2 regions of the Komagataeibacter sp. SM21 genome follow, and region 1 is predicted to be linked to the other one. Evidence: riboswitches for the same ligand, from Rfam matches in the RefSeq annotation. Region 1 holds a riboswitch; the other holds the start of a gene.
The links. Region 1 has a riboswitch for thiamine pyrophosphate ahead of thiC (phosphomethylpyrimidine synthase ThiC). Riboswitches for the same ligand answer to the same signal wherever they lie in the genome.
Positions count from the first base shown of each region.

Region 1 (7,261 bases):
ACGCTGTCCACGCCCTGCAGGCGCACGTTGCGCAGGATGAAGGGCGCGACCGTCAGGGGCAGGGCCATGCTTTCCGCCAGTCCGCAGGCCGCCACCGTGCCACCGTACTGGATGGATGCGCACATCGTGGCCAGTGTGTCCCCGCCCACCACATCGATACCCCCGGCCCACCGGATTTTTTCCAGTGGCCTGCCCGTGGGGGCCAGCGCCTCACGCGGCACGATTTCGCTCGCGCCCAGACGGGTCAGATAGGCATGAAGCTGCGGGCGGCCGGTTACGGCTGTGACCTGATAGCCCAGTTGCGCCAGAAGCATGATGGCCATGCCACCCACGCCACCGCCCGACCCGGTTATGATGACCGGTCCGCTGGCGGGGGTCAGTCCCCCTTCTTCAAGGCTCATGATGCACAGCATGGCGGTAAAGCCCGCCGTGCCGATTCCCATCACCTGCCGCGAGGACAGGCCCGCAGGCTGTGGCAGCAGCCACCGTCCCGACAGGCGGGCCATGCGTGACAGGCCGCCCCAGTGCGTCTCCCCCAGTCCCCAGCCGGTGGCGAGCACCCGGTCGCCTGCGCGATAGAGTGGGTCTTCCGATTCGATGACGCGACCGGCAAGGTCGATGCCCGGTACCATCGGAAACCGCCGCACCACCGGCGCGCCACGGGTAATGGCCAGTGCGTCCTTGTAATTGAGGCTGGAATGATCCACCGCGACCGTTACATCGCCTTCGGGCAGGGATGCGGGATCGACCTGTTCCACGCGGGTCGTGACCGCATCGTCGGTGCGGGAGATCATCAGGGCCTCGAACATGCTGGCGGACTTCCTTTATGGGCAGGGGAAACGCGTGGCCGGAGCGGCGTGACTGTAACTTTCATGCAGGATTCAGGTATGGTTTCCTATTTACAGCCCTGTGACATCGCAGCAACGTGAAGAAAAGTGCATCCTGAAAAATACAAGATTTTCAAAGGATCTTTTTAAAGACCATCCGGTCGGTCCATGACCGGATGGTGGCGCATGGCCGTCCTGCGCCATGATGCGAAAATGTGCAGGGCAGGTGTGATTTTCCCACGCTTCCCGCCAGACAGGCAGTGTGGTGTGCTTATTATCCAGCCACCATTGCACAGGCAGGAGGCATTTCATGTCCGACAGTCTTGTTTCGTCCTTTCCGGCCCTTTCTTCCATGACCGCGCTGTGGCGGGCGCGGTACGGCACCCAGCCGCCCGCAGCCCCCGCATTGCCCGAAAGCCCGGTGGCGCGCGGTCTCATGACGCACCGCTCCGTGCGGGGATTCAGTGCCAGCGCCCTGCCTGATGGGGTGCTGGAGGCCGCCGTGGCCGCGGCGCAGTCGGCCTCCACGTCATCCAACCTGCAGGGATGGAGCGTCATTGCCGTGCGCGACGCCGACCGGCGCGCGCGGCTTGCGAAGATAGCGGGGGATCAGGATTTCATCGCGCAGGCGCCGCTGTTCCTTGCATGGGTTGCCGACCTGTCGCGGCTGGACCATGTGGGGCAGGCGCATGGCCGTGACCTGCCGGGGGTGGACTGCCTCGATACCTTTCTGGCCGCCGTCATGGATACGGCTTTCGCCGCGCAGAATGCCGCTGCCGCGTTTGAATCCTACGGGCTGGGAATCGTGTATGTCGGCGCGGTGCGTAACCGGCCCGAAGCGATTGCCGCCGAACTTGGCCTGCCCGCGCGTACGGTTGCGCTGTTCGGCATGAGTGTCGGCTACCCCGACCGCCAGCGTCCCATCGCCATCAAGCCCCGCCTGCCGCAGCATGCCGTGCTGCATGCCGAACGGTATGACAGTGCTGCCGCGAACGACCCGGCTGTCATCGCGGCCTATGATGAACGGCTGCGTGCGGCCCGTACCGCTCAGGGATCGCCGGGGCGTAGCTGGAGCGAAAGCGTGCTGGCGCGTCTGGGGGATGTCAGTGCGCTGCATGGGCGTGAACGCCTGCCTGAAGCACTGCGCGGGCTTGGTTTTGTGCTGGGTCAGGCGTGAAAGCAGGGTGTTTACGCGCAGGGCGGGGTTGACCGGCGGAATGTTCTGGTGAACTTCTGCTAGCGATGCCCGCGCCTGACGGCGGGCATGAGCGCGCGCCTTGCGTATCGCGCCAGCGTCATGATGAAAGAGAAACAACGGCTATGGACAGCGCCACTTCCCTTCCCTTCACGCTTTCTCCCAATGCGTCGCCGGTTTCGGCGCAGCGCCGGGCGGAGATTCTGGCCAATCCCGGTTTCGGGCGTGTCTTTACCGATAACATGGTCGTTATCCGCTATGAGGAAGGCCAGGGATGGCATGACGCGCGCGTACAGCCCTACGCATCTCTGACACTGGACCCGGCGGCAGCCGTGCTGCACTACGCACAGGAAATTTTCGAAGGGATGAAAGCCTACCGCACGGCGGAAGGCGGGATCACCCTGTTCCGGCCCTATGCCAATGCCGCGCGTTTCCGCAAATCAGCCGAGCGCATGGCCATGGCGCAGGTGCCCGAGGAACTGTTTGTCGAAGCCGTGCGCCAGCTTGTGCGCGTGGACCACGCATGGGTGCCGGGCAATCCGGACGAGAGCCTGTATATCCGTCCCTTCATGATCGCGAGCGAGACGTTCCTTGGCGTGCGGCCCGCGGGTGAATACCTGTTCATGGTCATTGCTTCCCCTGTCGGCGCCTATTTCGGGGCCGAGGCGGTCAGCGTGTGGGTATCCGATTTCTGCCGCGCGGCCCCCGGTGGTACGGGTGAGGCCAAATGCGGCGGCAATTATGCCGCAAGCCTCATGGCCCAGCAGGAAGCCAAGACGCACGGCTGCGCGCAGGTGCTGTTCCTTGATGCGGTCGAACGCCGCTGGATCGAGGAAATGGGCGGCATGAACGTGTTTTTCGTGTTCGATGACGGTTCGGTCTCCACGCCAGCCCTGACCGGCACGATCCTGCGGGGCATCACGCGCGACTCGCTGCTGACCCTGGCGCGGGAGATGGGCCTGACGGTGCGTGAAGAACGCTATGGCATCGACCAGCTTTACGCTGATGCCGCCTCTGGCCGTCTGAAGGAAGTCTTTGCCTGCGGCACGGCGGCGGTTGTTTCGCCCATTGGCCGTTTCTGTGGCCGTAACGGTGACGCGGTGATTGGCGATGGCGCGGGGATTGGCCCGGTTACGGAAAAGCTGCGCAATGCCCTGATCGGCATCCAGCGCGGCACGGCGGCAGATCCGCATGGCTGGGTGGAAAAGGTTATCTGATTTTCCCGCATGATCCGGCCAGTCAGTCTGGCCGGATCATGCCTGAGACGGTGGGTGAGCGGATTGGTTTGGATTGATGCCGCAGCCCGCCATCCCGGATTGGGTGGCAGTTCTTGTCAATAGGCAGGTCTGTGGTCATGTCCTGTGATACGGGATCGGGTCTCACGGGCTGCTAGCGAAGCTGGCTGTCCTTGCTTCCCCGGCGGTTGATGCCGGTGAAGACCGGCTTCCTGTCGCGTTCAGACTGGCAGTCGATGCACAGCTTGACGCCTGGCATCGCCTGCTGCCGGGCGGGGGGGATGTCTTCCCCGCATTCACGGCAACTGGTTTCGCTTTCGCCTGTGGGGATATGGGACCGTGCCCGTTTGACGGCGTCTGCTATCGTATCGTCGATCTGATCCTGTACGGCTCCGTCGGGAGCCCAACCGGTGGCCATGCGTGTTCTCCTGAAACGAAAGCACGCAGTATATCGCGTGACGTATGTTCAGACAAAACGGTTCGTGATCGATATGACCGGAATTCGGTGCCAGCCCCGATGAGGCGGCGGGCGACGGGTCTGTGGTCCGGCACCCGTGCAGCAGCAGGCAGACATCTGCCGCACGGGCTGGATGGAGCGGCTGTTATTCCGCAGGCGTGACCGTTTCCTCAACGGGTACGTAAATGCGGTTGCCGCTGTTGCGGAATTCTTCCTTTTTCTGTTCCATACCCGCCATGCGTTCGGCATTGGCCTTCAGATCGTGGCTTATGCGCATGGAACAGAATTTCGGCCCGCACATGGAACAGAAATGCGCGTTCTTGTGGGCTTCACGCGGCAGGGTTTCATCGTGGTACGCGCATGCGGTATCCGGGTCGAGTGACAGCCTGAACTGGTCATTCCACCGGAAATCGAAGCGCGCGCGGCTGATGGCGTCATCGCGTATACGGGCTGCCGGGTGTCCCTTGGCCAGGTCGGCGGCATGGGCCGCGATGCGGTATGTGACCACACCGACCTTCACGTCATTGCGGTCGGGCAGGCCAAGATGTTCCTTGGGGGTGACGTAACACAGCATCGCCGTGCCAAACCATCCGATCATGGCGGCCCCTATGCCTGATGTGATGTGGTCATATCCCGGTGCGATATCGGTCGTGAGCGGGCCGAGGGTGTAGAACGGTGCTTCCCCACATTCGCGGAGCTGTTTTTCCACATTGACCTTGATCTTGTGCATGGGCACATGGCCCGGCCCCTCGATCATGACCTGACAGCCTTTCGCCCATGCGATTTTCGTCAGTTCGCCCAGTGTTTCCAGTTCGGCGAACTGTGCGGCGTCATTGGCATCCGCAATCGAGCCGGGACGTAGCCCGTCACCGAGCGAGAACGAGACATCATAACGGCGCATGATGTCGCAGATTTCCTCAAAATGTTCATACAGGAAGCTCTCGCGGTGATGGTGCAGGCACCATCCGGCCATGATCGACCCGCCGCGCGAGACGATGCCCGTCACGCGGTTGACGGTCAGCGGCACATGGCGCAGGCGCACCCCGGCATGGATGGTGAAATAGTCCACGCCCTGTTCCGCCTGTTCGATCAGCGTATCGCGGAAGATTTCCCATGTCAGGTCTTCAGGTACGCCATTTACCTTTTCCAGCGCCTGATACAGCGGCACCGTGCCGATGGGCACCGGCGCGTTACGCAGGATCCAGTCGCGGATGTTGTGGATGTTGCGCCCGGTGGACAGGTCCATGACCGTATCCGCGCCCCAGCGGATGGCCCAGACCATTTTCTCCACTTCTTCCGCCACCGAGGAGGTAACAGCCGAATTGCCGATATTGGCGTTGACCTTCACCAGAAAGTTGCGCCCGATCACCATCGGTTCCAGTTCGGGATGGTTGATGTTGGCGGGCAGGATGGCGCGACCCGCCGCGATTTCGGCGCGCACGAATTCCGGTGTGACGAAGGCGGGGATGTCCGCGCCAAAATCCTCGCCATCCGCGCGGCGTTCTTCCGCGTGCGCATCCATGGTGGCGCGGCCAAGGTTCTCGCGGTGGGCGGCGTAGATCATTTCTTCGGTAATGATGCCGGCACGGGCGAATTCGTACTGCGTGACCATCTGCCCCTGCCTGCCTTCATGCACCGCATGGGGGGCAGGGCAGGCGGAGACCAGATGTTCGCCCTGGGCGAAGCCGTTGTCTTCCGGGCGTACGGCGCGGGGTGTCACTGTGGGCAGGTCGCGTGCCGCAATCCACGGCGCACGCACCGGATCAAGCCCGCTTCGTACGTCGATGCGTGCCGTCGTATCGGTATAGGGGCCGGATGTGTCGTACACCCGTACCGGCGGTTCGTTCGCGCTGGGTTCCAGCGCTATTTCACGAAAGGGCACGCGGATGTCAGCGTGTCCGACGGGTGATGACCAGACCTTGACGGACCCCAGTATGGGGCCGGTGGTGACATGGTCGGGAGATGAAGGCGAAGCAACGGACGACATGGCTATGCTCCTCGTTTCCTCTCCGACAGGGGGTGTGGGGAGAAAACCGGGCTATGCGCCTGTATGCGCATGACCTTCGGCCACAGGGGCCAGCAGGGGTATGCCGATTGTCCGCACCAGTCCCTCCGCCGGTATGAGCCGGATCAGGTTCCCCGGGACGCACCATGCGCCCGGAAGGGTCCCCGCGCGCATGACCGGGTCATGCCAGCGGTATCTCAGCCCCTTGCCGGGACTCCCCTTGGTCATTTCAGGATCATGAATCCTGCCGTCCTTGTCAACGATATTGCGAAAAGCGGGGCAGGCGGGGCGAAAAAGAATCCGTGTGCCGATTTGTCATCCGCGCCGTTGTGATAGAGTGCGGGCAGGCAACATCTTTTTCCGGGGAAGCAGGACAGTATGACAGGCAGCGCCATTTCAGATCGGATTGCACAGGGCAGCGGGCGTGTGGTGGCGGATACCGTCATCAGGAACGTGCGCCTGTTCGATCTGGTGACCGGGGCGCTGCTGCCGACCGACATCGCCATCTGTGGCGATACCATCGTGGGCACGCTGGACAGTTACGAAGGCGCCACGGTGATCGAGGGGCATGGCCGCATCGCCGTGCCCGGCTTTATCGATACGCATCTGCATGTCGAATCCTCCCTGATCACCCCGTTTGAATTCGACCGCTGCGTCCTGCCCCATGGCGTGACCACCGCCATCTGCGATCCGCATGAAATGGCGAACGTGCTGGGCCGTCCCGCGCTGGATTACTTTACCGAAGCGGCGCTGCGCACGGTCATGGACCTGCGGGTCAATCTTTCAAGCTGCGTGCCGTCCACCGCGCTGGAAACATCGGGCGCCACGCTGGGTGCTGCGGACCTGCTGGCCTATCGTGACCATCCCAAGGTGATCGGCCTTGCGGAATTCATGAACATTCCCGGCGTGCTCAATGGTGATCCGGTATGCATGGAAAAGCTGGAAGCCTTTGCCGGCGGTCATATTGATGGCCACGCCCCGCTGCTGCGCGGGCGCAGGCTCAACGGTTATCTTGCTGCGGGCATCACCACCGACCATGAGGCCACGACGGCGGAAGAAGCGCTGGAAAAGGTACGCAAGGGCATGATGGTGCTGATCCGCGAAGGATCGGTATGCAAGGACCTGCGCGCGCTGGTGCCGCTGCTCAACCCGGTTACGTCCCCGTTCTTCGCCTTCTGCACCGATGACCGCAACCCGCTGGAAATCGCGCATGAAGGCCATCTGGATTACCTGATCCGCCTTGCCATCTCGCTGGGCGTGGAACCGCTGGCGGCATATCGCAGTGCCTCGCTCAGTGCGGCGAACGCCTTTGGCCTGCGCGACCGGGGCCTGATCGCGCCGGGACGGCGGGCGGATATCGTGCTTCTGGACGATCTGCGCGAATGCCGGGTGTCGGACGTGATCAGCGCCGGGCGACTGGTCAATGACGCGCTGTTCGCCGCGCGTGAGATCATCCCCCCCGTTGGCATCGACAGCATCAACCTGCCCGCGCCCGTGACGGCACGGGACATGGAAATTACGGGCAGCGGCACGCAGCGTCCC
Region 1 covers NZ_JBGLOV010000003.1:280,628-287,888, forward strand. Annotated here, with positions in the region: gene ACBR42_RS05255 (MDR family oxidoreductase) at 1-809, opposite strand, end outside; gene ACBR42_RS05260 (nitroreductase family protein) at 1,138-2,004, shown strand; gene ACBR42_RS05265 (branched-chain amino acid aminotransferase) at 2,148-3,239, shown strand; gene ACBR42_RS05270 (DksA/TraR family C4-type zinc finger protein) at 3,412-3,675, opposite strand; gene thiC (phosphomethylpyrimidine synthase ThiC) at 3,860-5,701, opposite strand; TPP riboswitch at 5,804-5,950, opposite strand; gene ade (adenine deaminase) at 6,098-7,261, shown strand, end outside.

Region 2 (7,261 bases), 210 kb from region 1:
CCGGCGGCGGCACGGTATCCAATACCGTGCGCGTCACGACGCAGGCCGGGACACAGGCCAGCCGCAGCACGCAGCTCAGCCAGCAGTCCTTTCGCAACCAGATCGCCAACCGGCTGGCGGGGGGCAGTGCCGCGTCGAACGGCTCGGCCGTATCCTCCTCCACCGAGACCATGATCCCGCTTTCCGACGTGGCGCGTCTGGTGCCGCGTCCCACCGCCATCACCGTTTCCCATCAGGACGGGTTCGTTTCCGCCGCCATTTCCTTCAACCTTGCCCCCGGCATGGCGCTGAGCGATGCATCCGCCACCATAGCGGACACCATGATCAGGCTGCATGTGCCCCCTTCCATCCATGGCGGGTTCACCGGGCAGGCAGCCCAGTTCCAGTCAGCCATCATCAACGAGGTACTGATTTTCATCGCGGCCCTGTTCACGATCTACGTGACGCTGGGCATCCTGTATGAAAGCTACATCCACCCGCTGACCATCATGTCCACCCTGCCCTCCGCCGGGGTGGGGGCGGTGCTGGCGCTGTGGGCCAGCGGGCAGGAATTTTCGCTCATCACCATGATCGGGATGATCCTGCTGGTCGGGATCGTGAAAAAGAACGCCATCCTGATCGTGGATTTCGCCCTGCATGCCGAACGCGACCGGGGACTTTCCCCGCGCGATGCGATCCATGACGCCTGCATCCAGCGTTTCCGGCCCATCCTCATGACCACGCTGGCCGCCGCCCTTGGGGCCGTGCCACTCATCACCAACAGCGGCTACGGCATAGAAATGCGCCGCCCGCTGGGCATTACGGTGGTGGGCGGGCTTATGATGAGTCAGTTGCTGACGCTGTACACCACGCCGGTGGTCTATCTTTACATGGAACACATCCGCACATGGACCGTAGACAGGGCCAGACGGCTGCTGGCGCGCAGGCGGGGATGAAAAAATTTTCCATAAGCAAAAAAAGGGGGTTGCAGGGGTCAGCCGTGTCGGCTAGAAACCGCCTCACAGCGCACCCGTAGCTCAACTGGATAGAGCACCAGACTACGAATCTGGGGGTTAGAGGTTCGAGTCCTTTCGGGTGCGCCACTTTCCTTAAAAAACAGACTGTCATTCGGAAAATCGCCCTGAGCGGTCCCGTGCGCGCATCTGCGCGTCAACGACAGTCCATGCGGAGCCTGCCTGCCTGGTGGATCGCACGATCCGGTCGCGCGCGGTTTCCGTCATGCGCCACGGTGCCCGCCTGTGTGCAAGCCAGCCCTTCCCATGCGGGGGCGGGACGTTCCAAAAAGAAAGGTGCCTGCCGCCTGCGGGGCTGCTACACCCGTGGCTGATCTTTCTTTGTCTGAATTCAGGAAACAAGAATGAACGGGTCCGGCCTCCCCGAAAACATTCCCCCCCACGCGGAACCCGCATCGGGTGGCGGCGTCCTTTCGTGGATTGACCGCAGGCTTCCTGTCATCAGTGCTTTCCGCAAGGAATATGTGGACTTCCCCATGCCGCGTAACCTGAACGCGCTGTGGAATTTCGGGGCGATCCTGTGCGCCGTGCTGGTGCTCATGCTGGCGACCGGCATTTTCCTTGCCATGAACTACACGCCCACCGCGGCGGGCGCTTTCATGTCCATCGAGATGATCGAACGCCAGTTGCCCGGCGGCTGGGCGCTGCGCGCCATGCATGTCACCGGGGCGAGCCTGTTCATGGCCGCACTTTATATCCACCTGTTCCGGGGGCTGTACTATGGCTCCTACAAACAGCCGCGCGAGATTTTGTGGCTGTCGGGGCTGGGGCTGCTGGTCATGGTCATGGTCACAGCCTTTGCGGGCTATGTCCTGCCATGGGGGCAGATGTCCTACTGGGGGGCGGATGTTGCGGGCAAGGCGGTGGGGGCCGTGCCGGTTATCGGCCCCACGCTTGAACACATCATGGAAGGCAGCGACCAGTTGGGGGATATTTTCATCCACCGCTTTTTCGTGCTGCATTTTGTCATGGCCTTCGCCATCGTCGCCATTGTCGGGCTGCATGTCGCGGCCCTGCATGTACCGGGGCCGAACAACCCGACCGGCAAACCCCTGAACGCGCACGACACCGTCCCTTTCCATCCGTACTACACCACCAAGGACCTGACCGGGCTGGTGGTATTCGCACTGGTGTTCGCAGCCCTCGCCTTCCTGTGGCCCGACCTGCTGTCCGAACCGGAAAACTACCGTCCCGCCAACCCCCTGCACACGCCCGCCGATATCGAACCGGAATGGTATTTCCTGCCCTTTTACGGGATGCTGCAGTCTGTTCCGTCAAAATTCGGCGGCCTGCTTGCAGCAGGGGGATCAATCGCGATCCTGTTCGCGGTGCCATGGCTTGACCGATCCCCCATCCGTTCGGCCCGCTTGCGTCCGCTGTGCCGGGCTGGCATGGCGGGGCTGGTGGCGGCTTTCGTGCTGATGGGGCTGGTTGGACGCCACCATGCCGAAGGGGGCTGGATGATCGTGGGCCGGATCGCGACACTGTATTATTTCAGCTACTTCCTTGTGCTGCTGCCCCTGTGCGCACGGTGGGAAATGCGCGGCACGGCAGGCTGAGCCTGCCATCGCGCACGGTCCGCAAGCCGTGACTTGACGGGCGACGCCGCCTTCACACACTCTCTGCCCGACCGGGGTGCCCTGCAACAGAAGTGCCGGGCTGAGATCACACCCGTTGAACCTGATCTGGGTCATGCCAGCGAAGGGAGGCGTCCTGCCATGGCCCACCAAGCCTGCGCCCTGCCTGCCATCCGTCGCTGATACGCTGGAAGGAAGGCACATGCGCACCCTTGTCCATCATCTTTTCGCCCTGCTGGGGCTGCTGGCCTGCATGGTCGTGGCGACACCCGTGCGCGCCGCCGACCGGCAGGTGACCGTGGTGCTGGACTGGTTCCTCAATGCCGATCATGCCAGCCTGCTGGCCGCGCAGTATAGCGGCGCCTTCACCCGCCATGGACTTGATGTCAGGCTGATCGCGCCTGCCGATCCCGGATCGCCCGCCCGTCTGGTCGCGGCGGGACAGGCGGATATGGCCGTTTCCTACCAGACACAACTGGGCATGCTGGCCGATCAGTCCATTCCGCTGATGCGCGTGGGCACGCTGATTGACACGCCGCTCAACGTCCTGATCGCCAGTGACACCATCCATACCATTGCGGACCTGAAGGGCAGGACGGTCGGCATTTCCATGCCGGGGGTGGATGATGCGGCACTGGACGCGATGCTGCATTCGGCGGGGCTTGGCCTTGCCGACGTGCATCAGGTCAATGTCAATTTCCAGCTTGAACAGGCAATCATAAGCCATGCGGTGGATGCGGTGATCGGGGCCGTGCGGACCTATGAACTGATCGACCTGCAACAGAAAGGCGTCAGGGTTTCAGCCTTCTTCCCCGAGGAGCACGGCGTGCCCATGTCCGATGAACTGGTCCTGCTGGTGGGACGGGATCATGTGCGTGAGGCATGGATACGCGCCTTCATGGATGCACTGGCGGAAGGGACGAATACGCTTATCAACCACCCCGACACCATTCTGGCGCAGGCGATCCACGATCACCCGGAACTCGACACCCCGCTGAACCATGCGGCGTGGCAGGCGACGCTGTCGCGGCTGTGCAAACAGCCCGCGCTGCTGAACATACCGCGCTACCGGGCCTTTGCCGCCTTCCTGCATGCCCACGGCATGATGACCCGCGACATTGCGCTGGAACAGTATGCGGTTGACCCATTCAGCCTTGATCCCGCCCCCTGAAACCAGCCCCGTGCGGCGATCAGTCCTGTTCAAGGGCCATGTTATTGAGCATGTCGCGCCTGTGCGGCAGGAACGTCGTTACCCGCAGGCCGTGCCATGCGACGATGCTGTCCCCCAGGAACATGGCCAGCGCGATAACGGTGCAGACCAGCGCATTGCCGAACATGAGCACCAGCCACCAGGCGATGGCGGAATCCCGCACGCTGCCCAGAAACAGCGCGAAAGCTGACCCGCAGGCGGATGCGCCGCCCACACCGGCGAACAGGATCGCGGCATCCAGCAGCAGCGTGCGGTAATGCAGGTGGGTCAGGCGGCGCAGCAGCACGCTGGTGCTGTCCTTTCCCTTGGTGTCCGTGGTGTCATCCGCATTTTCCAGCTTGTCGCGCACCGTCTCGATATGATCACTGACGCGGGCAAGCCGGGTGTTGAACATGTTCAGCAATGTACCGATGCCGGACAGCATGAAGACGGGTGTCAGGGCTGTCTGGATCAGATGGGCAACGCCATCGACGGAATCATCGGGAATAAGGCCGGGAAAGGCAGACACTGCGGATATATCCTTGGATGCGGTCAGGACCTGCGTTTTTTGGGCTTATCCCTGCCCCCGTCAAGGGGCAGGATCGATACAGACAAGAAAGGAGCCACCGTCATGTCGCATAACTACGCCACGCCGCTTACGCCTGAAAAACGGCTGACGCGCGTCCTGTCCCGCATTCCCGACGACTGGTCCGTAAACATCGACCGGCAACCCGACGGTAACGGCGGCACCTGCTGGCGCGCGCGCCTGACGCTGCCCGGCGATGATGCACTGGACTGGACCGCCCCGCAGGGCACGATGGTCGAGGCGCTGGAAACCGCGTGGCGTCAGGCCCGCGCCCTGCCGGGTGGTGAGGTAGGCCCGCAGGTTACAGTCAAGAATTAAGTCAATAAAATATAAACACAGCTTTGTGATGATGTGTGCTGTATTTCCGGTTGGATGAACCCCTGCCCCCATCTGATTTATTGAACAGAATCTGGAAATTCATGCGCACACGATTGTTTGATGCATCCGATACAATGTTTCGTATCCGGACCATTCCTCTCCGTTCCGGGCGGGTGCGTACTGCAATATCGTACGGAACCGGTCGGGAAACACACAGCTTTTTCAGGATGACTGTTTTTTGAACCTTGCATAAAAAAAAAGGAATATTTGCTAACAAATTCCTTCCGCCCATCGGAAACCCGCTGTTTTTCTCCTGCCCGTGCAAGGAAGAATCCCTGCACGCTCATGCCCCGGTTCCGTCGGGATACGCGCCCTGGGACAGCCACCAGCCCCCATTGACCCGCCGGGTTTTATACAACAGGAATGCGGACAGGGAGTTTAATACTATGTCGGCTGGAAAATTGGCGCGTATTGGCGCAGTAGTTGTTATGGCAAGTAGCGGGGCATCCCTTGCCTGCCCTGAAGACGCGCGTGCTGATGATTACAGTGAACTCCTCGATATCCTGAAGGCGAAGGGCAGCCTGACACAGGGCGAATACCGCGGCCTGCTGGCCCATCATATGCAGCATGCGCGCGAAGCGGCCTCCGCCGCACGTGCGCAGCAGTACATGCCTGCCCAGCGTCGTACCACCATTCCCGCATCCACCCACACCCAGATGCGCACCGCCATGGGCCAGAAAATCCAGCCGCCCGGCCAGATCGACATCGGTGGCGGGATGGACCCCAACGATGTACTGGCGCAGGCCCAGCAGGCGGCGGCCAGTGCGCAGGCCAGCGCGGCATCGGCGGAATCCACATGGCTTGCAGCCCAGCACACCATGGACAGTTCATCGCTGGTGCATGTGGACAAATACGTGCCCGGTGGCGGCCTGACCTTCAAGGCAGGGCCGATCGACATCAACCTGTCCGGCTTCATCAACGGCTTTTACACCTATAACAGCCCGGCTGGCGGCCATCCGGTTGCGGGCGGTGTTTCCACCGGATCGAGCGGGTTCGATTCCTCCGCGCTGCGTAACGGCCTGCTGCCCGCGGGCCTGATCCTGAAGCTCAAGACCACACAGAACGGCATCGACCTTGCCGCCGTGATGGGCATGTATCCCGGCATCAACAATGCCAAGAACGGCGCATTCAACGCCAATACGGGTGGTAGCCCGGTCGGGCTGGGAACCGCCGGCATCGATTTTCGTCAGGTTTACGTGACGGCGGGCAACAAGAAATGGGGCACGTTCAAGATTGGTCGTGACCTTGGCATCTTTGGCGGCGACGCCATCCTTGATGACGCCACGCTGCTGAGTGTCGGTTCAACCGGCAGCAACTCGGCGCCGGGCAATACGTCGCTGGGCCGTATCGGCGTGGGTTATGTGTATGCGGACTGGATTCCGCAGATTTCCTATCAGTCGCCCACCATCAAGGGGTTCCAGGGCACGATCGGCATCCTGCAGCCGCTGGATGAATTCGATTTCTCGGGCGATGACGCCAATGGCAATGCCTATTCGGCCAGTTCCACCCAGCACAGCTCGCCCATGATCCAGGGCAAGGTGACCTATGACTTCAAGATCGGCGGCCTGAGTGCCCGCATCTGGGCCAGCTTCCTGACCCAGCACCAGCAGGACCTGACCGTAAGCCGGACAACAACCGTCAACACGGCCCTGCTTGAAGCCAGTGGCGGGATCTACAACATGGCCACAACCACCACGGCAGATATGGCGGTCAATCCGGGCCAGAAGCGTGGCGTTACGGCGGAAGCGGGTGAAATCGGCACGAAGCTGACCTACGGACCCGCGCAGTTCGTCGGCTATTACTACCGTGGCAGCGGGCTGGGCACGACCGGCCTGTTCTTTGATGGCGTGGCCAGCAACGGCCGCAAGCGTGCATCGGAAGGCTATTATGTCCAGATGATGTACAACTTCACCAAGCGCTTCAAACTGGTGGGCAGCTATGGTGTCAGTAACCTGTATCAGGCACCGGGCGAGGATGATCCGGATCTGGTCCGCCGCAATGAATCCGAAGTGGGCGCCGCCTACTATAAAATGACGGACTGGCTGAATCTGGTGGCGGAATATGCCCATACCAGTTCGGCAGCACACGGACCGTACAAGGAAAGCGACAACAGTGCTTCCGGCGGTATGATCCTGCTGTTCTGAGCGTTTAACGCCATCCGGGCGAGAACATCCTGACCGGGGCAGACGGGCATACCGTCTGCATCCGGATGCGGGTTAACCTTATCCCCCACTGCGACGGCTGGTGGCGGGGCGGTCTTGCATAGGTCGTGTTCGTACAGATTACGTAGAAGTTTTTGGTGAAGCCTTTTTCAAAAAGGTGGCACCCAAAAACTTTTATTTCTATTTATCAATAAGTTATTTCAAAACGGGAATGGTCTGGACAGGTCGCGCAGCCCCGCGCCATAAAAACTGGCTGCAACAGGGACTGTTCTCCGGAAAAGGGTAAAGACGAGGCCCGCTTTCCCTGTTTCCACACCGCCATCAAACGACCGCGTTCGTCACCGGTCCGGGCATCT
Region 2 covers NZ_JBGLOV010000003.1:70,685-77,945, forward strand. Annotated here, with positions in the region: gene ACBR42_RS04225 (efflux RND transporter permease subunit) at 1-935, shown strand, start outside; tRNA gene ACBR42_RS04230 (tRNA-Arg) at 1,006-1,082, shown strand; gene ACBR42_RS04235 (cytochrome bc complex cytochrome b subunit) at 1,358-2,572, shown strand; TPP riboswitch at 2,635-2,737, shown strand; gene ACBR42_RS04240 (ABC transporter substrate-binding protein) at 2,844-3,761, shown strand; gene ACBR42_RS04245 (DUF2721 domain-containing protein) at 3,781-4,308, opposite strand; gene ACBR42_RS04250 (hypothetical protein) at 4,411-4,683, shown strand; gene ACBR42_RS04255 (porin) at 5,130-6,887, shown strand.
Region 2: it holds a riboswitch for thiamine pyrophosphate, as region 1 does, so the genes downstream of both, ACBR42_RS04240 (ABC transporter substrate-binding protein) here and thiC (phosphomethylpyrimidine synthase ThiC) in region 1, are expected to answer to the same signal.